3 regions of the Streptomyces sp. NBC_00425 genome follow, and region 3 is predicted to be linked to each of the others. Evidence: predicted binding sites of a transcription regulator. Region 3 holds the regulator's gene; each other region holds the start of a gene.

Region 1 (9,451 bases), 1.1 Mb from region 3:
ACCCTCGACTGGCTGAAGACCGACCTGGTCGGCAAGGGCCTGACCGGTCCGGTCGCGCCGGGCAGCCTGAACCGGGCCACCGCGTTCGCGGCCTTCGCCGCCGGCGACGTGGGCATGCTCAACGGGCACCCCTCGCTGATGAAGACCGCCGCCGCCAAGGGCGTCGAGTTCGGCATGGTGCCGATGCCCGGTCTCGACGGCCCCAGCAAGACCTCCCTGGGCGTCGCCGACTGGATGACCGCCTTCAAACGGGGCGGACACGGCGACGAGATCGGCGACTTCCTCGACTTCGTCTACAGCGAGAAGAACGTGCTGGACTTCTCCCACGAGTACGACCTGCTGCCGGTCACCACCTCCGCGTCCCTGGTCATGGGCTCGGCCAAGGAGGACGCCGACCTCAAGCCGTTCCTCGCGGAGCTCCCGCTCTCCGAGAGCTACCCCGTCGGGCGGACCTCGTGGGCCAAGGTCAGCGCACAGATCAAGAAGCGGATCGGCCGGGCCGTGACCGCGAACGGCAGCCCCGCCGACGTGCTCGGCGACCTGCAGACCACCGCGACGACACTGGAGAGCGCCGCCGGCGAATGAGCCGGACGAGCCCGATGTCACCGGCGGGCGTTACCGTGCGGGCATGGAGGCAGGCAGCGAGGCGGGCGGCGGCGCGGCAGACGAGCGGCGGGCGGGCACGGACGGACTGGGGGCGCGGGAGCGCGGCATCCTCGCCCTCGAACGGCGGGGCTTCCTGGGACCCGGCGCGAAGGAACGGGCGATACGCGAGGAACTGGGCCTGTCGCCGGTGCGCTACTACCAGCTCCTCAACGCCCTCCTCGACGACGCCCGCGCGCTGGCCCACGACCCGGTCACGGTGAACAGGCTGCGCAGGGTGCGAGAAGCGAGGCGGACGGAACGTTAGCGGCGGCGCTCGCTGGTTATCGTCCCTGTATGGGCACCCCACAGACGCACTCCACGGCACCCGGCCCCCTTCCCGTTCCGGTCACCCCGGCGGGCCGCGCGGCGCTCGACGCGATCGTCGGCCGCCCACGGGCCGCCCTCGTCGCCCTCGACTTCGACGGCACCCTCGCCCCGATCGTCGAGAACCCGCAGGACGCCCGGGCGCACCCCGACGCCGTCCCCGCGCTCGCCGCGCTCGCCCCGAAGGTCGCCGGCGTGGCCGTCGTCACCGGGCGGCCCGCCGAGGTCGCCGTACGGCACGGCGGATTCGCCGGGGTCGAGGGGCTGGGCCGGCTCGCCGTGCTCGGCCACTACGGGGCCGAGCGCTGGGACGCCGGCACCGGCGCCCTCACCGCCCCCGAGCCGCACCCCGGCGTGGCCGCGGTCCGGGCCGGGCTCCCGCACGTCCTCGCGGCCGCCGGCGACCGGCCCGGCGTCTGGATCGAGGAGAAGGGCGGCCGGGCCGTCGCCGTCCACACCCGGCGCGCCGACGACCCCCAGGCGGCCTTCGACGCCCTGCGCGGCCCCCTCACCGACCTCGCGACCCGGCACGGCCTGATCGTCGAACCCGGCCGTATGGTCCTGGAGCTGCGCCCGCCGGGCATGGACAAGGGCGTCGCCCTGCTGGACCACGTCCGCGAGACGGGCGCCCGGTCCGTGCTCTACGCAGGCGACGACCTCGGCGACCTCCCCGCCTTCGCCGCCGTGGAGAAACTGCGCGCCGACGGCGTCCCCGGCCTGCTGGTGTGCAGCGGCAGCACGGAGGTCGGCGAACTGGCCGAGCGTGCGGACCTCGTCGTCGACGGGCCCGCCGGGGTCGTACGGCTGCTGCGGCAGCTGGCCGCTCAGCTCGGCTGAACCGCGCGCAGGGCGTCCAGCTGGTCCAGGAACCAGCGGGCCGGGGGCAGCGCGGTCGCCGCGGCGGACAGCCGCTTCGTGCGCTCGGCCCGCTCCCCGGGCGCCATGGACAGCGCCTCGTGCAGGGCGCGGGCGGTCTCCAGGACGTCGTACGGGTTCACCGTGATCGCGTCCTCGCGCAGCTCCCAGTACGCGCCCGCCTCCCGGGACAGCACCAGCGCGCAGCCCTCGTCGGAGACGACCGGGACCTCCTTGGCGACCAGGTTCATACCGTCGCGGATCGGGTTGACCAGCGCGACGTCCGCGAGCCGGTAGGCGGCCAGGGAGCGGGCGAAGTCGTCCTTGAGGTTCAGCAGCACCGGGGTCCAGCCGGGCGTGCCGTAGCCGGCGTTGATCTCGTCCGTCAGGCGCTGCACCTCGGCCATGTAGTCCCGGTAGACGGCGAGGTCCTGGCGGGAGGGGTAGGCGAAGGCCACGTGGACGACGCGTTCGCGCCACTGCGGGTGGTCGTCGAGCAGCTGCCGGTAGGCCAGGAGCCCGCGCACGATGTTCTTGGACAGCTCGGTGCGGTCCACGCGGACGATCGCCTTGCGCCCCTCGCCGATCTCCTCGCGCAGGGACGCCATGCGCTCCTCGACGTCCGGCCGGTGCGAGCGCTCGCGCAGGAAGTCTGCGTCCGCGCCGAGCCCGTGCACGCCCACCTCGGTGCCGCCCAGGCCCCCGGTGGACTGCTCGCAGCACGCGGTGAAGGCGTCCGCCCAGCGCCGGGTGAGGAAGCCCAGCCGGTCCGCTCCGAGCATGCCTCGCAGCAGCTGCTCACGGATGTCCCGCGGGAGCAGGGCGAAGTAGTCCGTGGGCGCCCAGGGCGTGTGCGAGAAGTGCCCGATCCGCAGGTCGGGACGGAGTTCGCGGAGCATGCCGGGGACGAGGCACAGGTGGTAGTCCTGGACCAGCACGGCCGCGCCGTCCGCCGCCTCCTGCGCGAGCGCCTCGGCGAAGGCCCGGTTGTACGTCTCGTACGAGGCCCACTGGCGGCGGAACTCCGCGTCGAAGACCGGCTCCAGCGGGGTCTGGTACAGCAGGTGGTGGACGAACCAGAGCACCGAGTTGGCGATGCCGTTGTACGCGTCGGCGTGCACGTCGGCGGGGACGGGCAGCATGCGCACGCCCTCCTCGCCGACCCCGCGCCGGACCGCCTCGCGGTCGCCGTCGGAGAGCGCCGAGCACACCCAGAGGGCGCCCGCGTCGGGTCCGATGGCCGACAGGCCGGAGACCAGTCCGCCGCCGCCGCGTTTGGCGTGCAGCGAGCCGTCCTCGCGTACCTCGTAGGAGACCGGACCGCGGTTGGACGCGACCAGCACCTCGGCACCCCGGGCGGCAGACGTGTCGTGCGTGGAAGCCATACGCCTCAACCTAGCCCGCTCTGTAAACGCTCAAACGTACGGTCGCGCTGCGTGGAGGGGTCGTATCCGGCCGTATCCGGCCGTGTCGCCGCTGCCGCCGCCCTGCGCACGAGACCGGGTGCGTCGTGCTCAGGCCACCCTGCGTCGCGCGTACTCCGCGATGTCCGTCATCGGGGGGCGTTCCTCCGTGTCGACGGAGTAGGTGTGCGGCTCGAAGCCGTCCGGGCCGCGCTCGAACTGGGTGAGGGCGGGGCGGACGAGATGGCCGCGGGCCAGCCGCAGCTGGGCGGTGCGGTAGATCGCCGCCGCCATCCGGCCCAGCGCCTGACCGTCCTGGTGACGGTGCTTGCGCACGCCGACGTCGACCTGGGCGAGGGCGTCGAGGCCCACCAGGTGCAGGGCGTCGACCAGCATGCCCAGTTCCACGCCGTACCCCACGGGGAAGGGCAGCTGCTCCAGCAGGCTCCGGCGGGCCGCGTACTCGCCGCCGAGCGGCTGCACGAACCCGGCGAGCTGCGGCCAGTGCATGTTGAGCAGGGGGCGGGCCATCAGCTCGGTGACCCGTCCGCCCTGACCGGCCGCGGCGCCCAGCGGACGGTCGTACATGGCCTTGACCAGGTCCACGCCCGGATCGGTGAGCAGCGGGCCGACGATCCCCGAGACGAAGTCGGAGGAGAACTCCCGCAGGTCGGCGTCGATGAAGCAGACCACGTCCCCGCGGGTGACCAGCAGCGAACGCCACAGCACCTCGCCCTTGCCGGGCACGGCGGGCAGGCGGGGGAGTATCTCGTCGCGGTGGACGACACGCGCGCCCGCCGCCGCGGCGACCTCGGACGTGCGGTCGGTCGATCCGGAGTCGACGACGACGATCTCGTCGACGAGCGGGACCTGCTGCATGAGGTCGTGGCGGATCACGGCGACGATCTCGCCGACCGTCTCCTCCTCGTTGAGCGCGGGCAGCACGACGCTCACCGACTGGCCCGTGCGCTGTTTGGCGGCGAGAATCCGGTGCAGTGGGCGGTCCGTCAGGGACCAGGAACGGGTGCTCAGCCAGCGCTCGACTTCTTCCAGCACGTCGGCGGCTCCTCTGCGTTCTCTCGGCGAGTACGGTCCTGCGTGATCCATCTCGCGGTTCGGACGACTATCTCAACTGTCCTGGCCTTCGGTTACAGTCTTGAACAACGCGGGTGACCATCGCATGTCAGGGTCGTCGGCGTACACAGATCAACAACCGAATACCGCTCATCCAGAGGGGCAGAGGGACACGGCCCGATGAAGCCCCGGCAACCCTCCAGTCGGTTCTCGTAGATCAGTGTTGATCGTTCAGCGAGGCTCCCGGCTCGGGAAGGTGCCAAATCCGTCTCACGGCGAAGTGCGTCGTGAGGAAGATGAGGAGAAAGGGCCTCGCCTCACATGGCTGCGCAGACTGTTGCAAGCACCACGGACTCCACGACCCCCGCTGTCGACCTCGGTCCGGCCACCGCGTTGAGCTGCCGCGAGTGCGGCCACCGCGTCCCCCTCGGTCCGGTCTTCGCGTGCGAGGAGTGTTTCGGCCCGCTCGAGATCGCGTACGACTTCTCCTCCTACGACACGGAGAAGCTGCGGGGGCGCATCGAGGCGGGACCCGCGAACATCTGGCGCTACGCGCCGCTGCTGCCGGTCCCGGCGGACGTGGCCGACAAGCCGAACATCAACCCCGGCTGGACCAAGCTCGTGCAGGCCGACAACCTCGCCCGCGAGCTGGGCGTCGACGTCGGCAGGCTCTTCGTCAAGGACGACTCCGGCAACCCGACCCACTCCTTCAAGGACCGGGTCGTCGCCCAGGCCATCGAGGCCGCCCGCGCGTTCGGCTTCACCACGCTCTCCTGCTCCTCCACCGGCAACCTGGCCGGCGCCGTGGGCGCCGCCGCGGCCCGCGCCGGGTTCCGCTCGTGCGTGTTCATCCCGCACGACCTGGAGCAGGGCAAGGTCGTCATGGCCGCGATCTACGGCGGCGAGCTCGTCGGCATCGAGGGCAACTACGACGACGTCAACCGCTTCTGCTCCGAGCTCATCGGCGACCCGGCGGGCGAGGGCTGGGGCTTCGTCAACGTCAACCTGCGGCCGTACTACGCCGAGGGCTCGAAGACGCTGGCGTACGAGATCTGCGAGCAGCTCGGCTGGCAGCTGCCCGACCAGCTGGTGGTGCCCATCGCGTCCGGCTCCCAGCTCACGAAGATCGACAAGGGCCTGCAGGAGCTGATCAAGCTCGGGCTGGTCGAGGACAGGCCGTACAAGATCTTCGGCGCGCAGGCGGAGGGCTGCTCCCCGGTGTCCGTCGCCTACAAGGCCGGGCACGACGTGGTCCGCCCCCAGAAGCCGAACACCATCGCCAAGTCGCTGGCCATCGGCAACCCGGCGGACGGCCCGTACGTCCTCGACATCGCGCGGCGGACCGGCGGCGCGGTGGAGGACGTGAACGACGAGCAGGTCGTCGACGCGATCAAGCTGCTGGCGCGCACCGAGGGCATCTTCGCGGAGACGGCAGGCGGCGTGACCGTGGGCGTGACGAAGAAGTTGATCGAGAACGGTCTGCTGGACCCGACGAAGACCACCGTCGTCCTGAACACCGGCGACGGCCTGAAGACCCTGGACGCGGTGGCCGGCACCGGACTCACCGCGACCATCCGCCCGAACCTGGACTCTTTCCGAGAGGCTGGCCTCGCATCATGAGCGTCACTGTTCGCATCCCGACCATCCTGCGCACCTACACCGGCGGCCGGGCCGAGGTCTCGGCCGAGGGCGCGACCCTCGGCGAGGTCATCTCCGACCTGGAGAAGAACCACACCGGCATCGCCGCGCGCGTCCTGGACGACCAGGGCAAGCTGCGCCGGTTCGTCAACGTGTACGTGAACGACGACGACGTCCGTTTCGAGCAGGGTCTCGAGACGGCGACTCCGGCCGGCGCCGGCATCTCGATCATTCCGGCCGTCGCAGGTGGCTGACCGCTGGTCAGTACCCGCCGGTAGTAACCGTCGGTAACAGCGATTACCGAGAGTTCATCGAATTGCCCTCTCCGCGATAGAAGCGGAGGGGGCAATTCAGAGTGGTTGAGCGCGGTACAGTTGGGGAACCCGGTCCTGATCACCGGTTCCGGAGCCTTTTATTTCCGCCCGTGCCCGACAAGAAGCAGCCAAAGTACGCGCTGCTTTCGTGGCTTTTGTGGCTTTCGCGGGGCCCGACTTGCCCTGAATTCTGGCGAATTTGCGCCACATTCCGGATCTCGCACGTCCAGAATTCTCGTCCGAGTGACCTGTTGCAGACGGCAGTTGGGCAGATACATTCAGCCGCGGTCGACGCGTTCCGGCGCACGCCCCCAACCAACTGGGGGGTGAGGTCTGACCCGGATCCACGAAGTGTGGATCTGTGCAAGGGCCAGTAATAGGGGAGTTAGGCATGGCTCAGGGCACCGTCAAGTGGTTCAACGCGGAGAAGGGGTACGGCTTCATCGCGGTCGACGGTGGTGCGGATGTATTCGTCCACTACAGCGCGATTCAGATGGACGGCTACCGCACCCTGGAAGAGGGTCAGCGGGTCGATTTCGAGATCTCGCAGGGCCAGAAAGGGCCGCAGGCGGACATGGTCCGTCTCGCGACCGGCTGAAGCACGCGCCGACTGACAGCGTCGTTCTTCTGTTTCATCTTCGAAGGGCTCGCGCCTCCCGGGGCGCGAGCCCTTCGGCATGCCCGGGGGCAGGGGCCCGAGCCCCGGGGCGGTCCTCCTCGACCCCCGACGGCCGGAGACGGCGGGCCCGGGCGCCCCCTGTTCACCTGCGGATCGTCCCGAGGCGCTTGCACTCGGCATGGGCGAGTGCTAATCATTGGCGTTAGCACTCTGAAGGTGAGAGTGACAACGAAGGACCGGGTCGGTGAGGCCCGCAGGCCAGGTGGGGCAAGGAACCACACGGCCGGCGAGCCGTCCGTCGCGGGCGCGGGCGCGGTCCGAAGGAATCACCCCCAGTCCTGGAGGGACCACTTCACATGGCCAAGATCATCGCGTTCGACGAGGAGGCGCGGCGCGGCCTCGAGCGCGGCATGAACCAGCTCGCGGACGCCGTCAAGGTGACGCTCGGCCCCAAGGGCCGCAACGTCGTCCTCGAGAAGAAGTGGGGCGCCCCCACGATCACCAACGATGGTGTCTCCATCGCCAAGGAGATCGAGCTCGAGGACCCGTACGAGAAGATCGGCGCCGAGCTGGTCAAGGAAGTCGCGAAGAAGACGGACGACGTCGCCGGTGACGGCACGACCACCGCGACCGTCCTCGCCCAGGCCCTCGTCAAGGAAGGCCTGCGCAACGTAGCCGCCGGCGCCAACCCGATGGCTCTCAAGCGCGGCATCGAGAAGGCCGTCGAGGCCGTCTCCGGCGCCCTGCTCGAGCAGGCGAAGGATGTCGAGACCAAGGAGCAGATCGCCTCCACGGCCTCCATCTCCGCCGCCGACACCCAGATCGGCGAGCTCATCGCCGAGGCGATGGACAAGGTCGGCAAGGAAGGCGTCATCACGGTCGAGGAGTCGCAGACCTTCGGCCTGGAGCTCGAGCTCACCGAGGGCATGCGCTTCGACAAGGGCTACATCTCGGCGTACTTCGCCACCGACATGGAGCGTATGGAGGCCGTCCTCGACGACCCGTACATCCTGATCGCGAACTCCAAGATCGCCAACGTCAAGGACCTGCTCCCGCTCCTCGAGAAGGTCATGCAGGGCGGCAAGCCGCTGCTGATCATCGCCGAGGACGTCGAGGGCGAGGCCCTGTCGACCCTGGTCGTCAACAAGATCCGCGGCACCTTCAAGTCCGTCGCGGTCAAGGCCCCGGGCTTCGGCGACCGCCGCAAGGCGATGCTGAACGACATCGCCATCCTCACCGGTGGCGAGGTCATCTCCGAGGAGGTCGGTCTCAAGCTCGAGAACACGACCCTCGACCTGCTCGGCAAGGCCCGCAAGGTCGTCATCACCAAGGACGAGACGACCATCGTCGACGGTGCCGGCGACTCGGACCAGGTCGCGGGCCGGGTCAACCAGATCCGCGCCGAGATCGAGAACAGCGACTCGGACTACGACCGCGAGAAGCTGCAGGAGCGCCTGGCGAAGCTCGCCGGCGGTGTCGCGGTCATCAAGGCCGGCGCCGCCACCGAGGTGGAGCTCAAGGAGCGCAAGCACCGCATCGAGGACGCCGTCCGCAACGCGAAGGCCGCCGTCGAGGAGGGCATCGTCGCCGGTGGTGGCGTGGCGCTCATCCAGGCCTCCGCCGTCTTCGAGAAGCTGGAGCTCGAGGGTGACGAGGCGACCGGCGCCAACGCCGTGCGCATCGCGCTCGAGGCCCCGCTCAAGCAGATCGCCGTCAACGGTGGTCTCGAGGGTGGCGTCGTCGTGGAGAAGGTCCGCAACCTGCCCATCGGCCACGGTCTGAACGCCGCGACCGGTGAGTACGTCGACATGATCGCCGAGGGCATCATCGACCCGGCGAAGGTGACGCGCTCCGCTCTGCAGAACGCCGCCTCCATCGCCGCGCTGTTCCTCACCACCGAGGCCGTCATCGCCGACAAGCCGGAGAAGGCCGCCGCGCCCGCCGGCGGCGGCATGCCGGGCGGTGACATGGACTTCTGATCGACCTGACGGTTGATCGCCTGTCCTTCGGACCGAGGGCGGTACTTCCCGGAAACGGGGGGTGCCGCCCTCGGGCGTTTCAGGGGGTGGCCGGGCGCGGCTTCCAGGCAGTCGGTGCCACGGTTTCCAGGCAGTCGGTGCCACTGCCCCCGCTGCAGAACGCGGCACCGCTTCCCGAGGGGAGCGTGTCCGGGATCACTCGGGGATCTGCGGGGCGGTCGGAATGCGGTCGGGGGTCGGCGGAGTTGTGCGGGGGAGCACTCGATGCGTGTGCACATACCAGCTGGTTCATCGTCGTCCCGAGGAGTCCCTCACGTGAGCATCACCCCGCCTGCCGCCTCGCGCGCCGCCGAGATCCTCTCGCGGCCGGTCTCGATCAACGGACTGACCGTCCCGAACCGCATCGTCATGGCACCCATGACGCGCATGTTCTCCCCGGACGGCGTCCCCGGCGAGGACGTGGTGTCGTACTACGGCCGCCGCGCCGCCGCAGGTGTCGGTCTCATCGTCACCGAGGGCACCTACGTCGGGCACGACTCCGCCGGGCAGAGCGACCGGGTCCCCCGGTTCCACGGGGCGGAGCAGCTCGAGGGCTGGGCG
Region 2 (9,451 bases), 2.3 Mb from region 3:
CGCTACAAGGGGAAGATCGCCGCCTGGGACGTCGTCAACGAGCCCTTCAACGAGGACGGCACCTACCGCCCGACCCTCTGGTACAACGGCCTCGGCGCCGACTACATCGCCACCGCCCTGACCCGGGCGCGGGCCGCCGACCCGGCCGCCAGGCTCTACGTCAACGACTACAACGTCGAGGGCGTCAACGCGAAGTCGACGGCCCTGTACAACCTGGTCAAGTCGCTGAAGGCGCGGGGCGTCCCGATCGACGGGGTCGGGCTGCAGGCGCACCTGGTCCTCGGCCAGGTGCCGTCCACGTTCCAGCAGAACATCCAGCGCTTCGCCGACCTCGGCGTGGACGTGGCGATCACCGAGCTGGACATCCGCATGAGCCTGCCCTCCGACAGCGCCGAGCTCGCGCAACAGAAGGCCGACTACAAGGCGGTCACCGCCGCCTGTGTCGCCGTCACACGATGCGTCAACCTCACGGTCTGGGGCTTCACCGACTCCGACTCCTGGGTGGAGAGCACCTTCCCGGGGGAGGGGGCGGCGACCCCGTACGACGCGAACTACGCGCCCAAACCGGCGTACTACGGCATCTCCGAGGCGCTCGGCGGCACCAACACGCCGGTGCCGCCGACCGGCAGGTGCGCGGCTGCCTACAGCGTGGGCAGCCAGTGGAACACCGGGTTCACCGGGAACGTGACGATCTCCTGCTCGGGAGCCTCGCTGTCGTCCTGGAAGGTGACCTGGGCCTACGGCGCGGGCCAGCAGATCACCCAGGCCTGGAACGCCGTCTGCACCCAGTCGGGCGCGGCCGTGTCGTGCGCGAACGCCTCGTACAACGGGACGGTCCCGGACGGCGGTTCGGTGAGCTTCGGGTTCAACGCGAACTGGAGCGGGAGCAACCCGGCCCCCACGATCACGTTGGGATGACCGGGACAGGACCGCGAGACCTCCCGCGCAAGGCGCGTCCGTGAACCCCTTCCTAACCCCATCCTCATAATTCGGACGTACGTTCTCTCCTGTGACGGGACTCGAGGAGCACGGCGAAACCGGCAGCGGAGCGGGCCGGCGGTCGAGAGCACTGAAGGCCGCCGGCCTCACACTGGCCGCCGTCCTGGCGGTGGGCGTCGGGACGGCCGGCTGGGCCTACCGGCACCTCAACGGCAACATCAAGAGCGTCGACATCGACAACGCGCTCGGCGACGACCGGCCGGCGAAGGCGGTCACGACCCCGTCGGCCCCGGCGTCCGCCTCCCCGGCGCCCACCGAGCCCGTGAACCTCCTCGTGCTGGGCTCGGACTCGCGCAGCGGCGCGGCGAACCAGGCGCTCGGCGGCGGCGACAGCACCGGCGCCCGCTCCGACACGGCGATGGTCGTGCACATCGACGCCGGCCGCACGACGGCCACGGTCGTCAGCATCCCGCGCGACACCCTCGTCACCCGGCCCTCCTGCCCGCTGCCCGACGGCGGTTCGACCGCGACGGCGTACGGCGCGATGTTCAACACCGCCTACGCGGTCGGCGGCCCGGTGTGCGCCGTCAAGACGGTCGAGTCGATCACCGGCGTCCGTATGGACCACTACGTCGAGGTCGACTTCTCCGGCTTCGCCGAACTCGTGGACGCGCTCGGCGGGGTCACCGTCACCACCGACGAGGACATCGACGACGACGACAGCCATCTGCACCTCGCGGCCGGCACCCACCATCTGAACGGCGCCCGCGCCCTCGCCCTGGCCCGCACCCGGCACGGCATAGGCGACGGCAGCGACCTCGGCCGCATAGGCCTCCAGCAGAAACTGGTGAAGGCCCTGCTGGAGCAGATCGCCTCCACCGACCTCCTCACGAGCCCCGCCGAGCTGTACAAGGCCGCCGACGCGATCACCGGCAGTCTGACCACCGACACCGGTCTGGACTCGCTCGCCGAGCTGACGGAACTCGGCCGGAGCCTGCAGGGCCTGTCCGCCGGGCACGTCCGGACGGTCACCATGCCCGTGGTGCCGGCCCCCTCCGACCCCAACCGGGTGGTCGCGCGGGAGCCGGCGGCGAGCGCGCTGTGGAAGTCGCTGAAATAGATTCCGGTCAGGGTGTCGATCCGGCCCGCCGCCGTTCGACGCAGGGGGGAGAGGCCGGGAATGACCCGGCTCACCGCACCCGAGGAGTCACCATGCCCCGCTATCTGTCGCTCGTGAAGATCGACGAGGCCACCGCCCCGGCCGAGGGCCCCAGCCCGGAGCTGATGCAGCGGATGGGCGAACTGATCGAGGAGGTCACCAAGGCCGGCGTCATGCTGGAGACCGCCGGGCTGACCCCGTCCGCGCAGGGCGTCCGCGCGCACTGGGAGGGCGGGAAGATCACCCTCACCGACGGGCCCTTCACCGAGGCCAAGGAGGTCGTCGGCGGCTACGCGATCATGCAGTGCAAGGACATGGCCGAGGCCGTCGAATGGACGAAGAGGTTCCTGAAGGTGCACGAGGAGCACTGGACGGTGACCTGCGAGGTGCGGGAAATCGCGGAAGGCTGAGCGTTCTTGGCCTGAACGGGCGCCGGGTGTTCGATGGTGAGCTGTGGAACGACAGCCCGCCCCGGACCCCGGCCCGCCCTCGCACCCCCGTACGCCCCCGGACCCCGGCGGCGCCCCGCCTTCCGACGGCGCCCCGGACAGACGTACGGCCGACCCGGAGCCCGGTGCGGCCGACCCGGACCGGCGTACCCGTACGGCCGCCCCGGACCGGTGTACCGCCCCGGATACCCGTACGGCCATCGAGACCGTCTTCCGTCTGGAGTCCCCCCGCGTCATCGCCGCCGTCGCCCGACTCGTGCGGGACGTCGGCGTCGCCGAGGAACTGGCCCAGGACGCCCTGGTCGCCGCGCTGGAGCAGTGGCCGCGCGACGGCGTGCCGGACCACCCCGGCGCCTGGCTGACCACCACCGCCCGGCGTCGTGCCGTCGACCTGATCCGCCGGCGTGAGAACCACGCCCGCAAGCTCCAGGAGATCGGCCGCGACCTGGAGACCACCACCGCCCCGCCCCAGGAGCCCGCCGACCCCGACGACATCGACGACGACCTGCTCCGGCTCGTCTTCACGGCCTGTCATCCGGTGCTCTCCGCCGAGTCCCGCATCGCCCTCACCCTGCGTCTGCTGGGCGGCCTGAGCACACCGGAGATCGCCCGCGCCTTCCTGGTCCCCGAGCCGACGGTCGCCCAGCGGATCGTGCGCGCCAAGAAGACCCTGGCGACCAGGAACGTGCCCTTCGAGGTGCCGTACGGCCCCGACCGCGAGGCCCGGCTCGGCTCCGTCCTCGACGTCATCTACCTGATCTTCAACGAGGGGTACGCGGCCACCGCCGGTGACGACTGGCTGCGCCCGGCGCTGTGCGAGGACGCCCTGCGGCTGGGGCGGCAGCTGGCGGCGCTGATGCCGAAGGAGCCCGAGGTCCACGGCCTCGTCTCGCTGCTGGAGTTCCAGGCGTCCCGGTCGGCCGCCCGCACCGCCCCCGACGGCACGCCCGTCCTGCTCAAGGACCAGGACCGCCGCCGCTGGAACCGCATGCTGATCGCGCGCGGCATCACCGCCCTCGACCGGGCGCGGAGCGTGGCGGCGGGCGCGCCCCCGGGCCCGTACGCCCTCCAGGCGGCCATCGCGGCCTGCCATGCGCACGCGTACACGTACGACCGGACCGACTGGGCGGGCATCGCCACCCTGTACGGGCTGCTGGCGGCCCGCTTCCCCTCCCCGGTGGTCGAGTTGAACCGCGCGGTCGCCGTGTCGATGACCGAGGGCCCGGCGGCCGCCCTGGCCATCGTCGACGCCCTGACGGCCGAACCCGCGCTGCGGGAGTACCACTTGCTCCCGAGCGTCCGGGCCGACCTGCTGTCCCGCCTCGGCCGCACCGCGGAGGCCCGGGCCGAGTTCGAACGGGCGGCGGCGCTGACGGCCAGCGCACGCGAACGGCGCCTGCTGCTGCACCGGGCCGCGGCGTCGGACTGACGGCTTCAGGCGGAGGCGGGCTTCCCGATCAGCATGGTCGGGGCGCCCGCCACCCGCGTGAGGAACACCGTCACCGCCTCGGAACCCTGCGGCTTGGGAAGCACCTTCTTCCGCAGCTCCTCCGGCTCCACCGCCGAACCCCGTTTCTTCACGGTCAGGACACCGACCCCCCGCTCCCGCAACAGGGCCTTCAACTTCTTGACGCCGAAGGGGAGTTGATCGGTGATCTCGTATGCGGTGGCATACGGGGTGGGGTGCAGGGCGTCGGCGGTGACGTAGGCGATGGTCTCGTCGACCAGTCCGCCGTCGAGCTCCCGGGCCACGTCGGCGACCAGATGAGCCCGGATGACGGCGCCGTCCGGCTCGTACAGATACCGCCCGACGGGCCGGACGCGGGGGTCGGGCAGACCGGCGCCGAGCAGGGTGCGCGGCCCCGGCAGCAGGGTGGCCCGGACGGTTCCCGGCTCGGTCCCGAACCACAGCACCGCCTCCTTGACGTCCCCGCCGTCCGAGATCCACTCGGCCTCGGCCTCGGCGGGGATCGCCTCGTGCGGCACCCCGGGCGCGATCTTGAGGGCGGCGCGCGGGGCGGCGAGGGCGGCGCCCACCGCCCACGACAGGGGAGGGGAGTACGCCTCGGGATCGAAGATGCGCCCCCGGCCGCCCCGGCGCGCGGGATCCACGAAGACGGCGTCGTAACCGCGGGCGTCCACCTCGGTGACGTCCGCCTCCCGCACCTCGATCAGCTCGCCCAGCCCGAGCGCCTCGGCGTTCGCGCGCGCCGCCTCGGCCGCCGCCGGGTCCCGGTCCACGGCCAGCACCCGGATCCCGGCGCGGGCGAGGGCGATCGCGTCCCCGCCGATCCCGCAGCACAGGTCGGCGACGGAGGTCACGCCGAGCGCCTTCATCCGCTCGGCCCGGTAGCCGGCGACACTCGCCCGCGTCGACTGCTCCACCCCGTTCGGCGTGAAGAACATCCGCTCCGCGTCCCGCGCCCCGAACTTCACCGCCGCCCGCTGCCGCAGCCGGGCCTGGCCGAGGGCCGCGGAGACCAGGTCGGCGGGATGCTCGCGGCGGAGCCGGGTGGCGACGGCGAGTTCGTCGGCGGGGGCGGTGCCGCGCACCGCGTCGAGGAGGGCGCGGCCCTCGGGAGTGCGCAGGGGGGCGAGGTCGTTCACCGGGTCATTGTGGGCCAGTCGGTGGACAGCGCGCCCCCGGCGGCGGTGTCGGGACCGGGTTCGGCAGGGGCGACTGCGAAGATCCGGCGCCATGGGACCTGTCGTACAAAATGACATGAACGGCCTCGACGGGCCGGCCCGCCGCCGCCCCCGCACACAAACCCGCCCCCGGACGGGGCTCCGTAGCCGCAGGGGAACGCACAGCTCCGGGACCCGTGCCGCCGCGGGAATCAGGAGCCTCGTCGCCGTCCTCGCGCTGGCGGCCGTCGCGTCGGGCTGCGCCGGAGGGGGCGCCGGCCGCACGACCCGCCCCGCGCCCGGACAGCAGCCGGAGAAGGCGGCGCCCCCGGTGGTCGCCCCCGCCCGCGCCCTGTACGGCTACGCCGCCCGGCTCCGCGCCGCCCACCAGGCCCGGGTCGCCGCGGCCGGGCGCTGGGGCCTGAGAAAGGTCCCGCTGACGCCCCCCGCGCCGCCCGCGCACAAGCCGGAGATCACCACCCGCAAGGGCTTCGAGGTCGACGACCACGAGGAGCTCGGTCTCCCGCCGGTCTTCACCAGGGTCCCCACCGAGGACCGGGTCGTCTTCCTCACCATCGACGACGGCGCCGAGAAGGACCCGGCGTTCCTGCGCATGATGAGCGAGCTGAAGATCCCGTACACCGCGTTCCTCAGCGACTACCTGATCAAGGACGACTACGGATACTTCAAGGAGATGCAGGACCGGGGGGCGGCCCTGAACAACCACACGCTCCACCACCCCTACCTGCCGGCCCTCTCCTACGCCCGTCAGAAACACGAGATCTGCGGGATGCAGGAGGTGATCCGGGAGCGCTACGGCACCCGCCCCGCCCTCTTCCGGCCGCCCTTCGGCAACTACGACCAGGACACCCTGCGCGCCGCGAAGAGCTGCGGCGTGCGCTACGCCCCGCTCTGGGACGAGGAGGTCTTCGTCGACCACTGGGAGTACCGCGAAGGGGACCGGGACCTGCACCCCGGCGACATCGTCCTGAGCCACTTCCGCGGCCGCGGCGAATGGAAGGGCACCATGCCCGACCTGGTCCGCCGCTTCCTGGACAAGGTCACGGCGAAGGGCTACGCGGTGGCCCGTCTGGAGGACTACCTGTGAGGGCGCGGCAGAAGGGCGCGGGAGAGGCGGCCGTCCTGCTCGTCGCGCTCACCGCGCTCGTCCTGACGACCCTCAGCGGCTGCGCCCAGTCCGTCGACCCGATCGAGCGGCTGGGCAGGAAGGCCGCGGCCCGGGTCCACCCCGCCGGCCCGGCCGCCGGGCAGCCCGCCTACCGCCGCTGGGGTCTGACGGCCCCCCTGGCCCCCGCCCCGGCCCACCCGGCGCGTTCCCTGGCCGGCAGCCCCGGAACGGCCCTCCCGCCGGTCGTGGACCACGTCCCGACCGCCGACCGGGTCGTCTTCCTCACCTACGACGACGGCGCCGAACGCGACCCCCGCTTCGTCGACATGGTCCGCGAACTGCGCCTGCCGGTCAGCATGTTCCTCACCGACAGCGTGATCGGCCCCGGCTACGGCCGACTGGCGCGGCTGCAGTCGGTCGGGGCCAGCGTCCAGAACCACACCCTGGACCACCCGGCGCTGCGCGGTCTGCCCTACGCCGGCCAGCGCGCCGAGATCTGCGGCCAGCAGGACAAGCTGCGCGCCCGTTTCGGCCTGCGCCCCCGACTCCTCCGCCCGCCCTACGGCGCCTATGACGCCACCACCCGACGCGCCGCCGCCGACTGCGGCATCTCGGCCGTCGTCCTCTGGCGTGCCTCGATGGGGCCCACGGCCCTCGCCTACGCGCACGGCCCCCACCGGCTCCACCCCGGCGACGTCATCGCCGTGGCCCCGGACGAGACGACGGCCCCGGACCTGCGGGACCGGACGACGCGACTCCTGCGCCAGATCCAGGACCAGCACCTGACGGTGGCCCGTCTGGAGGACTACCTCTGAGGGGCTCGCGCCGGCCGGAAATCCGGCCGACGCGCCGCGGGCATTGGCACTCCGCTTGACCGAGTGCTAATCGCGGTCATAGTCTCGGCTCTGGCACTCGCCACTGGAGAGTGCCAACACAGCGACGGGCAGGTCCGGCACCCGCGACGACGGATCCACCTGGTCGCCACCTCAGACAGTTAACCCCGTGAGATCTCCGAAGGGGGAGGTCGGATCGTGACGACCACCAGCTCCAAGGTTGCCATCAAGCCGCTCGAGGACCGCATTGTGGTCCAGCCGCTCGACGCCGAGCAGACCACCGCCTCTGGCCTGGTCATCCCGGACACCGCGAAGGAGAAGCCCCAGGAGGGCGCTGTCCTCGCGGTGGGCCCGGGTCGCTTCGAGAACGGCGAGCGCCTGCCGCTCGACGTCAAGGTCGGCGACGTCGTCCTGTACAGCAAGTACGGCGGCACCGAGGTGAAGTACAACGGCGAGGAGTTCCTCGTCCTCTCGGCTCGCGACGTGCTCGCGATCATCGAGAAGTAATTCACCCAGTTTTGCAGTGAACTGCGCTCCTGGCCCCGCGTGTTTGTGAAGCCGGGCGCCGGGGGCGCAGTTCGTTTCTCCCACTTTTTCCGAGAGGGCTGAACCGCTCCCATGGCGAAGATCCTGAAGTTCGACGAGGACGCCCGTCGCGCCCTCGAGCGCGGCGTCAACAAGCTTGCCGACACGGTCAAGGTGACGATCGGCCCCAAGGGCCGCAACGTCGTCATCGACAAGAAGTTCGGCGCTCCCACCATCACCAACGACGGCGTCACCATCGCCCGCGAGGTCGAGCTCGACGACCCGTACGAGAACCTCGGCGCCCAGCTGGTGAAGGAGGTGGCGACCAAGACCAACGACATCGCGGGTGACGGTACGACCACCGCCACCGTGCTGGCCCAGGCGCTCGTCCGCGAGGGCCTGAAGAACGTCGCCGCCGGCGCCTCCCCGGCCGCCCTGAAGAAGGGCATCGACGCGGCGGTCAAGGCTGTGTCCGAGGAACTCCTCGCGACCGCCCGCCCGATCGAGGAGAAGTCCGACATCGCCGCCGTGGCCGCGCTCTCCGCGCAGGACACGCAGGTCGGCGAGCTCATCGCCGAGGCGATGGACAAGGTCGGCAAGGACGGTGTCATCACCGTCGAGGAGTCCAACACCTTCGGTCTGGAGCTGGACTTCACCGAGGGCATGGCCTTCGACAAGGGCTACCTGTCGCCGTACTTCGTGACGGACCAGGAGCGCATGGAGGCCGTCCTCGAGGACCCCTACATCCTCATCAACCAGGGCAAGATCTCCTCGATCGCCGACCTGCTGCCGCTGCTCGAGAAGGTCATCCAGACCAACTCCTCCAAGCCGCTGCTGATCATCGCCGAGGACCTCGAGGGTGAGGCGCTCTCCACCCTCGTCGTCAACAAGATCCGCGGCACCTTCAACGCGGTCGCCGTCAAGGCCCCGGGCTTCGGTGACCGTCGCAAGGCGATGCTGCAGGACATGGCCGTCCTCACCGGCGCCACCGTCATCTCCGAGGAGGTCGGCCTCAAGCTCGACCAGGTCGGCCTCGACGTGCTGGGCTCCGCCCGCCGCGTCACCGTCACCAAGGACGACACCACCATCGTCGACGGCGGCGGCAGCTCCGAGGACGTCGTGGGCCGCGTCGGCCAGATCAAGGCCGAGATCGAGAACACGGACTCCGACTGGGACCGCGAGAAGCTCCAGGAGCGCCTCGCGAAGCTGGCCGGCGGCGTGTGCGTGATCAAGGTCGGCGCCGCCACCGAGGTGGAGCTGAAGGAGAAGAAGCACCGTCTGGAGGACGCCATCTCCGCGACCCGCGCCGCGGTCGAGGAGGGCATCGTCTCCGGTGGCGGTTCCGCGCTCGTCCACGCCGTCAAGGTCCTCGAGGGCAACCTCGACAAGACCGGCGACGAGGCCACGGGTGTCGCGGTCGTCCGCAAGGCCGCCGTCGAGCCGCTGCGCTGGATCGCCGAGAACGCGGGCCTCGAGGGTTACGTCATCACCTCCAAGGTCGCCGAGCTCGAGAAGGGCCAGGGCTTCAACGCCGCGACCGGCGAGTACGGCGACCTGGTCAAGGCCGGCGTCATCGACCCGGTCAAGGTCACCCGCTCCGCCCTGGAGAACGCCGCCTCCATCGCCTCCCTCCTCCTGACGACCGAGACCCTCGTCGTCGAGAAGAAGGAAGAGGAGGAGCCGGCCGCCGGCGGTCACGGCCACGGCCACTCCCACTGACCCCAGGTCAGACTCCGCACCACCACCGAGGCCCGGCCCCCGACAGGGAGCCGGGCCTCGCCCGTCCGGTCAC
Region 3 (9,451 bases):
GATCCGGCCCTCGACCGTGATGTCGCGTCCGTCGGAGGTCTTGCCCCGGCAGTCGACGGTGGCGACGGCGGCCGCCTTCTTCTCGTCCTTGTACTGAGCTGTGCAGGTCAGCCAGCGCACGTCCACGTGCCGTCGCTGGATCTCGGCCGTCGCGGCCTCGTCGGTGGTGTGCGCCACGGACATGGTGCTCAGTCCGCCCGGCTCGCAGGCCACGACGCCTACCGCCGCGACCGCGACCGCCACCGCCGGAAGCAGCCGATTACGTCTCAATGCCCCCATGGACGGCAGCGTGCCACTCGGGCGCGCGGTGCGGTAGCCCGTATGCGGTCACGTTCCGCGCGGATACCGTGGGCGCATGAGCGGCAGGCGTCACAGAACCCTCGTCGTCGACGGGACGACCGTCTACGGGTGGACGGTCCGGCACCGCCACGGGGACGGGCAGCCGTGCCGGGAGATCCTCACCCTGCACCGGGACGGTCTGCGCACCCGCATCGTCTTCCGGGACGGCGAGGGGCGCTCTTCGGGCGGCGGCGGATACGGGGCGCACAGCGGCGGGGTGGGCGATCGCCGCCATCATCTCAACCTGCACGAACCCGGTGTGGTGCGCGCCTTCGTCGACGAGGCCGTCCGGCGGGGACTGCTGCCCCTGGACGGGGAGTTGGACGGCTGGGAGCTGTTCACCGCGGTCGCGCTCAGCTGCGCAGCAGCAGCCATTCCTGAAGCTCCACCAGGTTCCCCTCCGGGTCCTTGAGATGGGCGACGCGCATGCGGTCGGTCATCGGGGCGGGGCCGTGGATCAGGGCGGCGCCCCGGGCGGTGACGCCCGCGCAGTAGGAGTCCAGGTCGTCGACGCGCAGCACCACGAGGGAACGGTGCCCGTTCGCCGCGTCGCCCAGCTCCCCGAGCACCTCCGCCATCATCGCGCGGTCCTGGATCGCGATGCCCGCCGACCCGGTGGCGGGGCTGAACTTCTCGTACGGCCCCTGCTCCGCGCCCGACTGCGGCTTCAGCCCGAGGACGTCGGAGTAGAAGCGATAGCAGAGGGGGAAGTCCCTCACCAGCAGCCTGACTTGGACGAGTTCCACGAAAACCTCCGAAGGGCGGACGGACGGGCGGACGGACGGGCGGACGGACGGGGCGCCGTACGAGCGGGCGGACGGACGGTCAGGACCAGCGGCCGGTGCGGCCCAGGACGAGGGCCGCGGCCGCCGTGCCGGCGGTCGAGGTGCGCAGCACGCTCCGGCCGAGCCGGTACGCCTTCGCGCCCGCCTCCTCGAAGAGCGCCAACTCCTCGGGCGACACACCCCCTTCGGGCCCCACGACGAGCACGATCTCGCCCTCGGCGGGGAGTTCGGCGGCGGCCAGCGGCTCGCTGCCGTAGTCGCGGTCCTCGTGCAGGACGGCGGCGAAGTCGGCCCGGGCCAGCAGCGCGGCCACCTGGCGGGCGGTCGACGCCTCCGCGACCTCGGGGAAGCGGACCCGGCGGGACTGCTTGCCGGCCTCGCGGGCGGTGGCCCGCCACTTGGCGAGCGCCTTGGCGCCGCGCTCGCCCCTCCACTGGGTGATGCAGCGCGCGGCCGCCCACGGCACGATCTTGTCGACGCCGGTCTCGGTCATCGTCTCGACGGCCAGCTCGCCCCGGTCGCCCTTGGGCAGCGCCTGCACGACGGTGACCCGGGGCGTCTCGACGGGCTCCTCGACGGTCTCGCCCAGCCGCACGACCAGCCGGTCCTTGCCCTCGGCGGCGACGACCTCGGCCCGCGCCCAGCGTCCGGCGCCGTCGGTGAGGACGACGTCCTCTCCGGCCCGCAGCCGCTTCACCGAGACGGCGTGCCGACCCTCGGGTCCGTCCAGCACGAACTCGGCTCGACCGTGCGGGAGTTCGTCGACGACGAAGACGGGGGCGGTCATCGGGCGCCGCCCTCACCGGCCGTGAAGCCCTGTGACAACGCTGTCCGCGCCGCGGCGAGTTCGTTCACCAGTACCTCCACCAGTCGTCCGGCGGGCAGTTCGCGGGCCATCCGGTGGCCCTGCCCCGCCCACAGCGCCATCCCCTGGGCGTCCCCCGCCTTGGCCGCCGCCTTGCGCAGCGGCACCGTGAGGTGGTGCACCTCCGGGTAGGCGGCGGGCGCGTACGGGCCGTGCTCGCGCAGGAAGCGGTTGACCAGGCCGCGGGCCGGGCGGCCGGAGAAGGCGCGGGTCAGCTCGGTGCGCACGAACAGGGGGTTGGTCAGCGCCTGCTTGTGCACGGCGTGCGCACCGGACTCGGGGGTGGCGAGGAACGCGGTGCCCAGCTGGGCCGCGCTCGCGCCGGCCGCGAGGACCGCGGCGATCTGGCTGCCGCGCATGATGCCGCCGGCGGCCACGACCGGCAGGTTCACGGACTCGCGGACCTGGGCGACCAGGGAGAGCAGACCGATGCCGCAGCCGTCGTTCTCGGGGTTGTCCCGGTGGCTGCCCTGGTGTCCGCCGGCCTCCACGCCCTGCACGACCACCGCGTCCGCGCCGGCCCGCTCCACCGCGAGGGCCTCCTCCGCGGTGGTCGCCGTGACCAGCGTGAACGTTCCCGCGCGGCGCAGCGACTCCAGCGCCTCGGCGCTCGGCACGCCGAAGTGGAAGGACACCGCCGGCACCGGGTTGTCCAGCAGCACCGCGAGCTTGGCGTCGTACCCGTCGTCGCGGCCGCTGTCCGGATCTCCGAGCTCGGTGTCGTACCAGACGGCCTCACCGGCGAGCTGGTCGGCGTAGACCTCGACGGCGCCGGCAGCGGGGAGCGCGGCCTGGGCCACTCCGGTGGAGCCGGTGCTCGCACCGGGGTACTCGGGCTGCGGCATGAAGAGGTTCACGCCGAACGGGCGGCCGGTGAGGCTCCGCAGCTGTTTGATGTCCTGGTACATGCCGTCGGCCGTCTTGTACCCGGCCGCGAGGAATCCGAGCCCGCCCGCCTCGGACACGGCGGCCACGAGCTGCGGGACGGAGACACCGCCCGCCATGGGGGCCTGCACGATCGGGTGAGGGAGGAGACCGGTCAGCGCGGAGGACATGGCGGCATGTTGTCACGTCCTCAGGACAAGTCCGAATCGACCCTTCCCCTCGGCATCCGGTGTCACCGTCAGCCCGTCCGACGCTTGAGGACGAGGCCCTTTCGGGGCCGAAAAGCGGGGGGGGTCGGGGGCGCAGCCCCCGAGGACGGGAAGGGAAGGGGCGGCGGGGGCGATGAAGCAGCCCGCCGCACCCCCACCGTCACCGCCCGTTGAACGCGTCCTTGAGCCGCGAGAACAGTCCCTGCTGTCCGGGCTGGAACTGCCCCGTGGGCCGCTCCTCGCCCCGCAGCTTCGCCAGCTCCCGCAGCAGCCGCTCCTGCTCGGGATCCAGCTTCGTCGGGGTCTGCACCTCGACGTGCACGATGAGGTCGCCGCGCCCGCCGCCGCGCAGATGCGTGACGCCCCGGCTGTGCAGCGGGATCGACTGGCCGGACTGGGTGCCGGGCCGGATGTCGACCTCCTCCAGGCCGTCCAGCGTCTCCAGGGGCACCTTCGTGCCCAGGGACGCCGCCGTCATCGGCAGGGTCACCGTGCAGTGCAGGTCGTCGCCGCGCCGCTGGAACTGCGCGTGCGGCAGCTCGTGGATCTCCACGTACAGGTCGCCGGCGGGGCCGCCGCCGGGGCCGACCTCGCCCTCGCCCGCCAGCTGGATCCGGGTGCCGTTGTCGACGCCTGCCGGGATCTTCACCGTCAGGGTGCGACGCGAGCGCACGCGCCCGTCGCCCGCGCACTCGGGGCACGGGGTCGGCACGACGGTGCCGAAGCCCTGGCACTGCGGACACGGCCGCGACGTCATGACCTGGCCCAGGAAGGACCGGGTCACCTGCGACACCTCACCGCGGCCGCGGCACATGTCACACGTCTGGGCGCTGGTGCCCGGGGCTGCGCCCTCGCCGCTGCACGTCGTGCAGACGATCGCCGTGTCGACCTGGAGGTCCTTCGTGGTGCCGAAGGCCGCCTCCTCGAGGTCGATCTCCAGCCGGATCATCGCGTCCTGGCCGCGCCGGGTGCGCGAGCGGGGCCCGCGCTGCGACGCCGTGCCGAAGAACGCGTCCATGATGTCGGAGAAGTTGCCGAAGCCCCCCGCCCCGAAGCCGCCGGCGCCACCGCCGCCCGCCTGGGACAGCGGGTCGCCCCCGAGGTCGTAGACCTGCTTCTTCTGCGGGTCCGACAGCACCTCGTAGGCGGCGTTGATCTCCTTGAACCGCTCCTGGGTCTTCGGATCCGGGTTGACGTCCGGGTGCAGCTCGCGCGCGAGCCTCCGGAAGGCCTTCTTGATCTCTTCCTGCGACGCGTCGCGGCGCACGCCGAGGACGGCGTAGTAGTCCGTGGCCACTTACGACTCCGCCAGGATCTGTCCGACGTACCGTGCCACCGCTCGTACCGCTCCCATCGTTCCCGGGTAATCCATGCGGGTCGGTCCGACCACGCCGAGTTTGGCGACTGCCTCGCCGCCCGAACCGTAGCCGACCGACACCACGGAAGTGGAGTTGAGCCCCTCGTAGGCGTTCTCGTGACCGATGCGTACGGTCATGCCCGAATCCCCCGCCTCGCCAAGGAGCTTGAGGAGCACGACCTGCTCCTCGAGGGCCTCCAGGACGGGCCGGATGGTGAGGGGAAAGTCATGTCCGAAGCGGGTGAGATTGGCGGTTCCGCCGATCATCAGCCGCTCCTCGTTCTCTTCGACGAGCGTCTCCAGCAGCGTGGAGAGCACCGTCGTCACCGTGCCGCGGTCCTCCGCCTCGAAGGCGTCCGGCAGGTCCTCCACCAGACGCGGCACGTCGCTGAAGCGGCGGCCCGCCACCCGGCTGTTCAGCCGCGCGCGCAGATCCGCCAGCGAGGACTCCCCGAAGGGCGCCGGACAGTCCACCAGCCGCTGCTCGACCCGCCCGGTGTCCGTGATCAGCACCAGCATCAGGCGTGCCGGCGCGAGGGAGAGGAGCTCCACGTGCCGCACGGTCGAACGGGTCAGGGACGGGTACTGCACGACGGCGACCTGCCGGGTGAGCTGCGCGAGCAGCCGTACCGTCCGCGCCACGACGTCGTCGAGGTCGACCGCGCCGTCCAGGAAGTTCTGGATGGCGCGCCGCTCGGGGCCGGTCATCGGCTTGACGCCGGCCAGTTTGTCGACGAAGAGCCGGTAGCCCTTGTCCGTGGGGATCCGCCCGGCGCTGGTGTGCGGCTGGGCGATGTACCCCTCGTCCTCCAGGGCGGCCATGTCGTTGCGGACCGTCGCCGGGGACACGCCGAGGTTGTGCCGCTCGGTGAGCGCCTTGGACCCCACCGGCTCCTCGGTTCCGACGTAGTCCTGGACGATGGCGCGCAGCACCTGGAGCCTGCGTTCACTCAGCATCGCGCGCACACCTCCAGAATGTCGTCCCCCAGTCCCCTGGGCCCTCGCCGTTGGCACTCTTCACATTCGAGTGCCAGCGTTCCCCGGCCAGTGTACGGCTGTGGGGTACACCCGGGGCAAGGTCGGCCCCGGCACGGATACCGTGCAGCTAGCGTCGCGGTATGACGATGACTTGGGAAGAGCTGGGATGGGAGCGGGTCGCGGCCGGGGTGGGCAGGTGCCGGCTGCCGGGCTGGGACTGCACGGTGGGGCTGGTCGTCGGGGCGGGCACGGCGCTGGTGATCGACGCCGGATCGACGCTGGCGGAGGGGGCGCTGCTGCGGGCGCAGGCCGAGCGGCTCGCCGGCGGGCGTGTGACCCATCTCGCGCTCACACACCCCCATTTCGACCATGTGCTGGGTGCGGCGGCGTTCGCCGGCGCGGAGGTGTTCGGGGCGGTGGGCATCGACTCCGTGTCGGCCGACGAGCTGCGGGAGGACGCGGTCCGGCAGGGTGTGGACGAGGCGGCGGCGACGGAGGCCGCGGACACACTCGTGCGGCCCCGCCATTTCGTGTCCGGGGAGTGGACGCTCGACCTGGGCGCCGGCCGGCAGGTCCTGCTGGCGAACGTGGGCCCCGCCCACTCCGCCCATGATCTGGCGGTCCTCGTCCCGGGTGCGGCGGCCGGCGAGCCCGAGACGGTCTTCTGCGGCGACCTGGTGGAGGAGTCCGGCGATCCGCAGGCCGGCCCGGACGCGGTGCCGTCGCGCTGGCCCGCCGCCCTGGACCGGCTGCTCGAACTCGGCGGCGAGGACGCGCGGTACGTGCCCGGTCACGGGGCCGTGGTGGACGCGGCGTTCGTGCGGGCGCAGCGGGACGCGCTGGCGACGCGATTCGGCGTGTCGCCGTAATCCCGCCCCGGGGATTCTCCTATCGTCATCCGAATGCGCCAGTACTCCGCCGACCTGACCCCTCCCTGGAAGAAGCCGACGCCGGTTCCCGAGGTCGCGGCGGAGCCCGGCCTGGTGGTGGAGGAGCCCGGCACCGGTTTCTGCGGCGCGGTGATCCGCTGCGAGGCGGGCACGGTGACCCTGGAGGACCGCTTCGGCAAGCACCGGGTGTTCCCGCTGGAGCCGCGCGGCTTCCTGCTGGAGGGCAGGGCGGTGACCCTGGTGAGGCCCGCCGCGGGGCCCTCCCGTCCCGCCCGCACCGCCTCGGGTTCGGTCGCCGTCCCCGGCGCCCGCGCGCGTGTCGCCCGCGCCGGCCGTATCTACGTCGAGGGCCGGCACGACGCCGAGCTGGTCGAGAAGGTATGGGGCGACGACCTGCGCGTCGAGGGCGTGGTCGTGGAGTACCTGGAAGGGGTGGACGACCTGCCCTCGATCGTCGCCGAGTTCGGCCCCGGCCCGGACGCGCGGCTGGGCGTCCTGGTGGACCACCTGGTGCCCGGGACGAAGGAGTGGCGCATCGCGCAGGCGGTGACCAGCGAGCACGCACTGGTCGTCGGCCACCCGTACATCGACATCTGGGAGGCCGTGAAACCGGCGTCCCTGGGGATCGCGGGGTGGCCGCGGGTCCCGCACGGCCAGGACTGGAAGACGGGAGTGTGCCGGGCGCTGGGCTGGCCGTCGGAGAACACCGGGGCGGTGTGGCAGGCGATCCTGAAGCGGGTCGGCTCCTACAAGGACCTGGAGCCGGAGTTGCTCGGCCGCGTGGAGGAACTGATCGACTTCGTCACGGACGGCGGGGCCTGACGCCCGTATGCCCAAGCCACGGCCCGCTGGTACACCCGGGCCACGGCTGGCTCGTCCGCCCGGGCCACGGCTGGCTCGTCCGCCCGGACCGCGGCTCGCTGGTACGCCCGGTCCACGGCTCGCTGGTACGCCCGGTCCACGGCTCGCCCGTCAGCACGGGCCGCGGCTCGCTTCGCGCCCCGGTTCTCTCCCCGGGCGATCAGTCCACCAGGTCCCGTACCACCGCGTCCGCCAGCAGCCGGCCGCGCAGCGTGAGCACCGCGCGTCCCTCGTCGTACGGTCCGCGCTCCAGCAGCCCCTCCCCCAGCGCCCGGCGGGACGCCGTGAGCCCCGCCGGCCGGAGCAGGTCGAGCGGCGCCCCCTCGCGCAGCCGCAGCTCCAGCAGGATCCGCTCCACCCTGCGGTCCTCGTCGGACAGCAGCTCCCGGCCCGCGCCCGGGGAGCGGCCCGCCGCCAGCGCCGCCGCGTACGCCCCCGGATGCTTGACGTTCCACCAGCGCACCCCGCCGACGTGCGAGTGCGCGCCCGGCCCGGCGCCCCACCAGTCGGCGCCCCGCCAGTACAGCTCGTTGTGCAGGCAGCGGGCCGCCCGCGAGGTGGCCCAGTTGGAGACCTCGTACCAGTCGTAGCCCGCCGCGGACATCACCTCGTCCGCGATCAGATAGCGGTCGGCGTGCACGTCGTCGTCGGTCATCGGGACCTCGCCGCGGCGGATCCTGCGGGCCAGTTGCGTGCCCTCCTCGACGATCAGGGCGTAGGCGCTGACGTGGTCGGGTCCGGCGCCCAGGGCCGCCTCCAGCGAGGCCCGCCAGTCGTCGTCCGACTCGCCCGGGGTGCCGTAGATCAGGTCCAGGTTGACGTGGTCGAAGCCCGCCGCCCGCGCCTCCGCCACGCACCGCTCGGGCCGGCCGGGGGTGTGCGTGCGGTCGAGGACCTTCAGCACGTGCTGCCGCGCGCTCTGCATGCCGAACGAGACCCGGTTGAAGCCGCCCTCGCGCAGGGCCGTCAGATAGGCGGGGTCGACGGACTCCGGGTTGGCCTCGGTCGTCACCTCGGCGTCCGCCGCGAGGCCGAACTCGTCGCGGACCGCGCCCAGCATCCGTACCAGGTCGGACGCGGCCAGCAGGGTCGGCGTGCCGCCGCCGACGAAGACCGTGCGGACCTCGCGCGGATCGTCGCCGAGGACCTTGCGGGCCAGCCGGATCTCGTCGATCACGGTGTCCGCGTAGTTGTCGCGGGAGGCGAGGACCCCGCCGGTGCCGCGCAGCTCGGTCGCGGTGTAGGTGTTGAAGTCGCAGTACCCGCAGCGGGTCGCGCAGTACGGAACGTGCAGATAGAACCCGAGGGGGCGGTCGGCGGCGCCGGCGAGCGCGGACGCCGGGAGCGCGCCGTCGCCGGGAACCGGCTCACCGTCGGGGAGTGCGGAAGGCATACGGCCCATTGTCCCGCACGCCCGTGGCAACCCTCGTCGGCACGGGTCATCGCCGGAGCGGGCCCGGGACCGCGGCCGGGCCGGCCTCAGGCCAACAGCTCCGCCCCCAGCGGACGTCCAGGACCGGCGCCCGGCAGGACGTACGCCACCGCCGAGCCCCGTGCCTGGGTGAACGCTGTCAGGTCGTCCTGTGCGGCCATGCGCCGCTGGACCCGGGCGAACAGCGCCGGGTCCCGCATGAAGGCGAGGAACAGCAGGCCCTGGTCGGTGGGGCCGTCGGCGTAGGAGTAGCTGCGGCGCAGCATGCGGGCGCCGTCGTCGAGGCGGGGGCTCACGGCGCGCACGTGCGAACGCGGCGGCGTGGTGTACCGGCCCTGGGCGTCCTTGGCGAGCGGGTCGACCGGGTCGTCCTCGGATCCGCCCTCCAGCGGGGCTCCGGTCGCGCGGCGGCGGCCGACGACCTCCTCCTGACGGTGTACGGAGAGCCGGGCGAAGTCCTCCACCCGCAGGTGGACGCGCCGGACGACGAGGTAGGTCGCGTCGCCCGACCACACCCAGCGCTCGCACTCCTCGGCGGTCGGATTGGCGCTGCCGTTCTTGAATCCGATCAGGTCGCGCGGGGTGCCGCCGCCGTCCGGGGAGGGCGGCAGAAAGCCCGCCTGCCGCCAGCGCGGGACCAGCGCGTCCCCCGCCAGCCGGGTCAGTGCGGCCGCGGTCGCCTCGGTGGCGTCGGCCGAGTCGGCGCACAGCTGCACCAGCACGTCGCCGCCGCAGCGGGCGGGGTCGAGCCGGTCGCCGGGGAAGGAGGGCAGGTCGCGCAGGGCGTCGGGAGCGCGCAGACCGAGGCGGTCGGGCAGCCCGGGGCCGACGCCGACCGTGGCGGTGAGAC

The links. Region 3 encodes HrcA, which represses chaperone genes, less so after heat shock. Its sites were predicted from a motif close to TTNGCACTCNGNNNNNCNGAGTGCNAA; they were not measured.
Region 1: a site for HrcA is predicted at 7,039-7,065, ahead of groL (chaperonin GroEL). Genes of this name have one in related genera too.
Region 2: a site for HrcA is predicted at 7,160-7,186, ahead of groES (co-chaperone GroES). Genes of this name have one in related genera too.

The regions. Positions count from the first base shown of each region.
Region 1 covers NZ_CP107928.1:5,340,230-5,349,680, forward strand. Annotated here, with positions in the region: gene OHS82_RS23115 (extracellular solute-binding protein) at 1-585, shown strand, start outside; gene OHS82_RS23120 (DUF3263 domain-containing protein) at 629-910, shown strand; gene otsB (trehalose-phosphatase) at 940-1,806, shown strand; gene OHS82_RS23130 (alpha,alpha-trehalose-phosphate synthase (UDP-forming)) at 1,794-3,209, opposite strand; gene OHS82_RS23135 (glucosyl-3-phosphoglycerate synthase) at 3,339-4,283, opposite strand; SAM riboswitch class I at 4,449-4,604, shown strand; gene thrC (threonine synthase) at 4,623-5,921, shown strand; gene OHS82_RS23145 (MoaD/ThiS family protein) at 5,918-6,193, shown strand; gene OHS82_RS23150 (cold-shock protein) at 6,645-6,851, shown strand; gene groL (chaperonin GroEL) at 7,229-8,851, shown strand; gene OHS82_RS23160 (NADH:flavin oxidoreductase) at 9,167-9,451, shown strand, end outside.
Region 2 covers NZ_CP107928.1:4,151,230-4,160,680, reverse strand. Annotated here, with positions in the region: gene OHS82_RS17615 (endo-1,4-beta-xylanase) at 1-918, shown strand, start outside; gene OHS82_RS17610 (LCP family protein) at 1,010-2,059, shown strand; gene OHS82_RS17605 (YciI family protein) at 2,152-2,508, shown strand; gene OHS82_RS17600 (RNA polymerase sigma factor) at 2,747-3,976, shown strand; gene OHS82_RS17595 (class I SAM-dependent methyltransferase) at 3,982-5,154, opposite strand; gene OHS82_RS17590 (polysaccharide deacetylase family protein) at 5,246-6,280, shown strand; gene OHS82_RS17585 (polysaccharide deacetylase family protein) at 6,277-7,116, shown strand; gene groES (co-chaperone GroES) at 7,333-7,641, shown strand; gene groL (chaperonin GroEL) at 7,753-9,378, shown strand.
Region 3 covers NZ_CP107928.1:6,410,112-6,419,562, reverse strand. Annotated here, with positions in the region: gene OHS82_RS28020 (hypothetical protein) at 1-279, opposite strand, end outside; gene OHS82_RS28015 (hypothetical protein) at 356-751, shown strand; gene OHS82_RS28010 (VOC family protein) at 693-1,085, opposite strand; gene OHS82_RS28005 (16S rRNA (uracil(1498)-N(3))-methyltransferase) at 1,165-1,911, opposite strand; gene OHS82_RS28000 (nitronate monooxygenase) at 1,908-3,044, opposite strand; gene dnaJ (molecular chaperone DnaJ) at 3,244-4,380, opposite strand; gene hrcA (heat-inducible transcriptional repressor HrcA) at 4,381-5,397, opposite strand; gene OHS82_RS27985 (MBL fold metallo-hydrolase) at 5,559-6,287, shown strand; gene OHS82_RS27980 (DUF3097 domain-containing protein) at 6,321-7,130, shown strand; gene hemW (radical SAM family heme chaperone HemW) at 7,330-8,562, opposite strand; gene OHS82_RS27970 (Dyp-type peroxidase) at 8,649-9,451, opposite strand, start outside.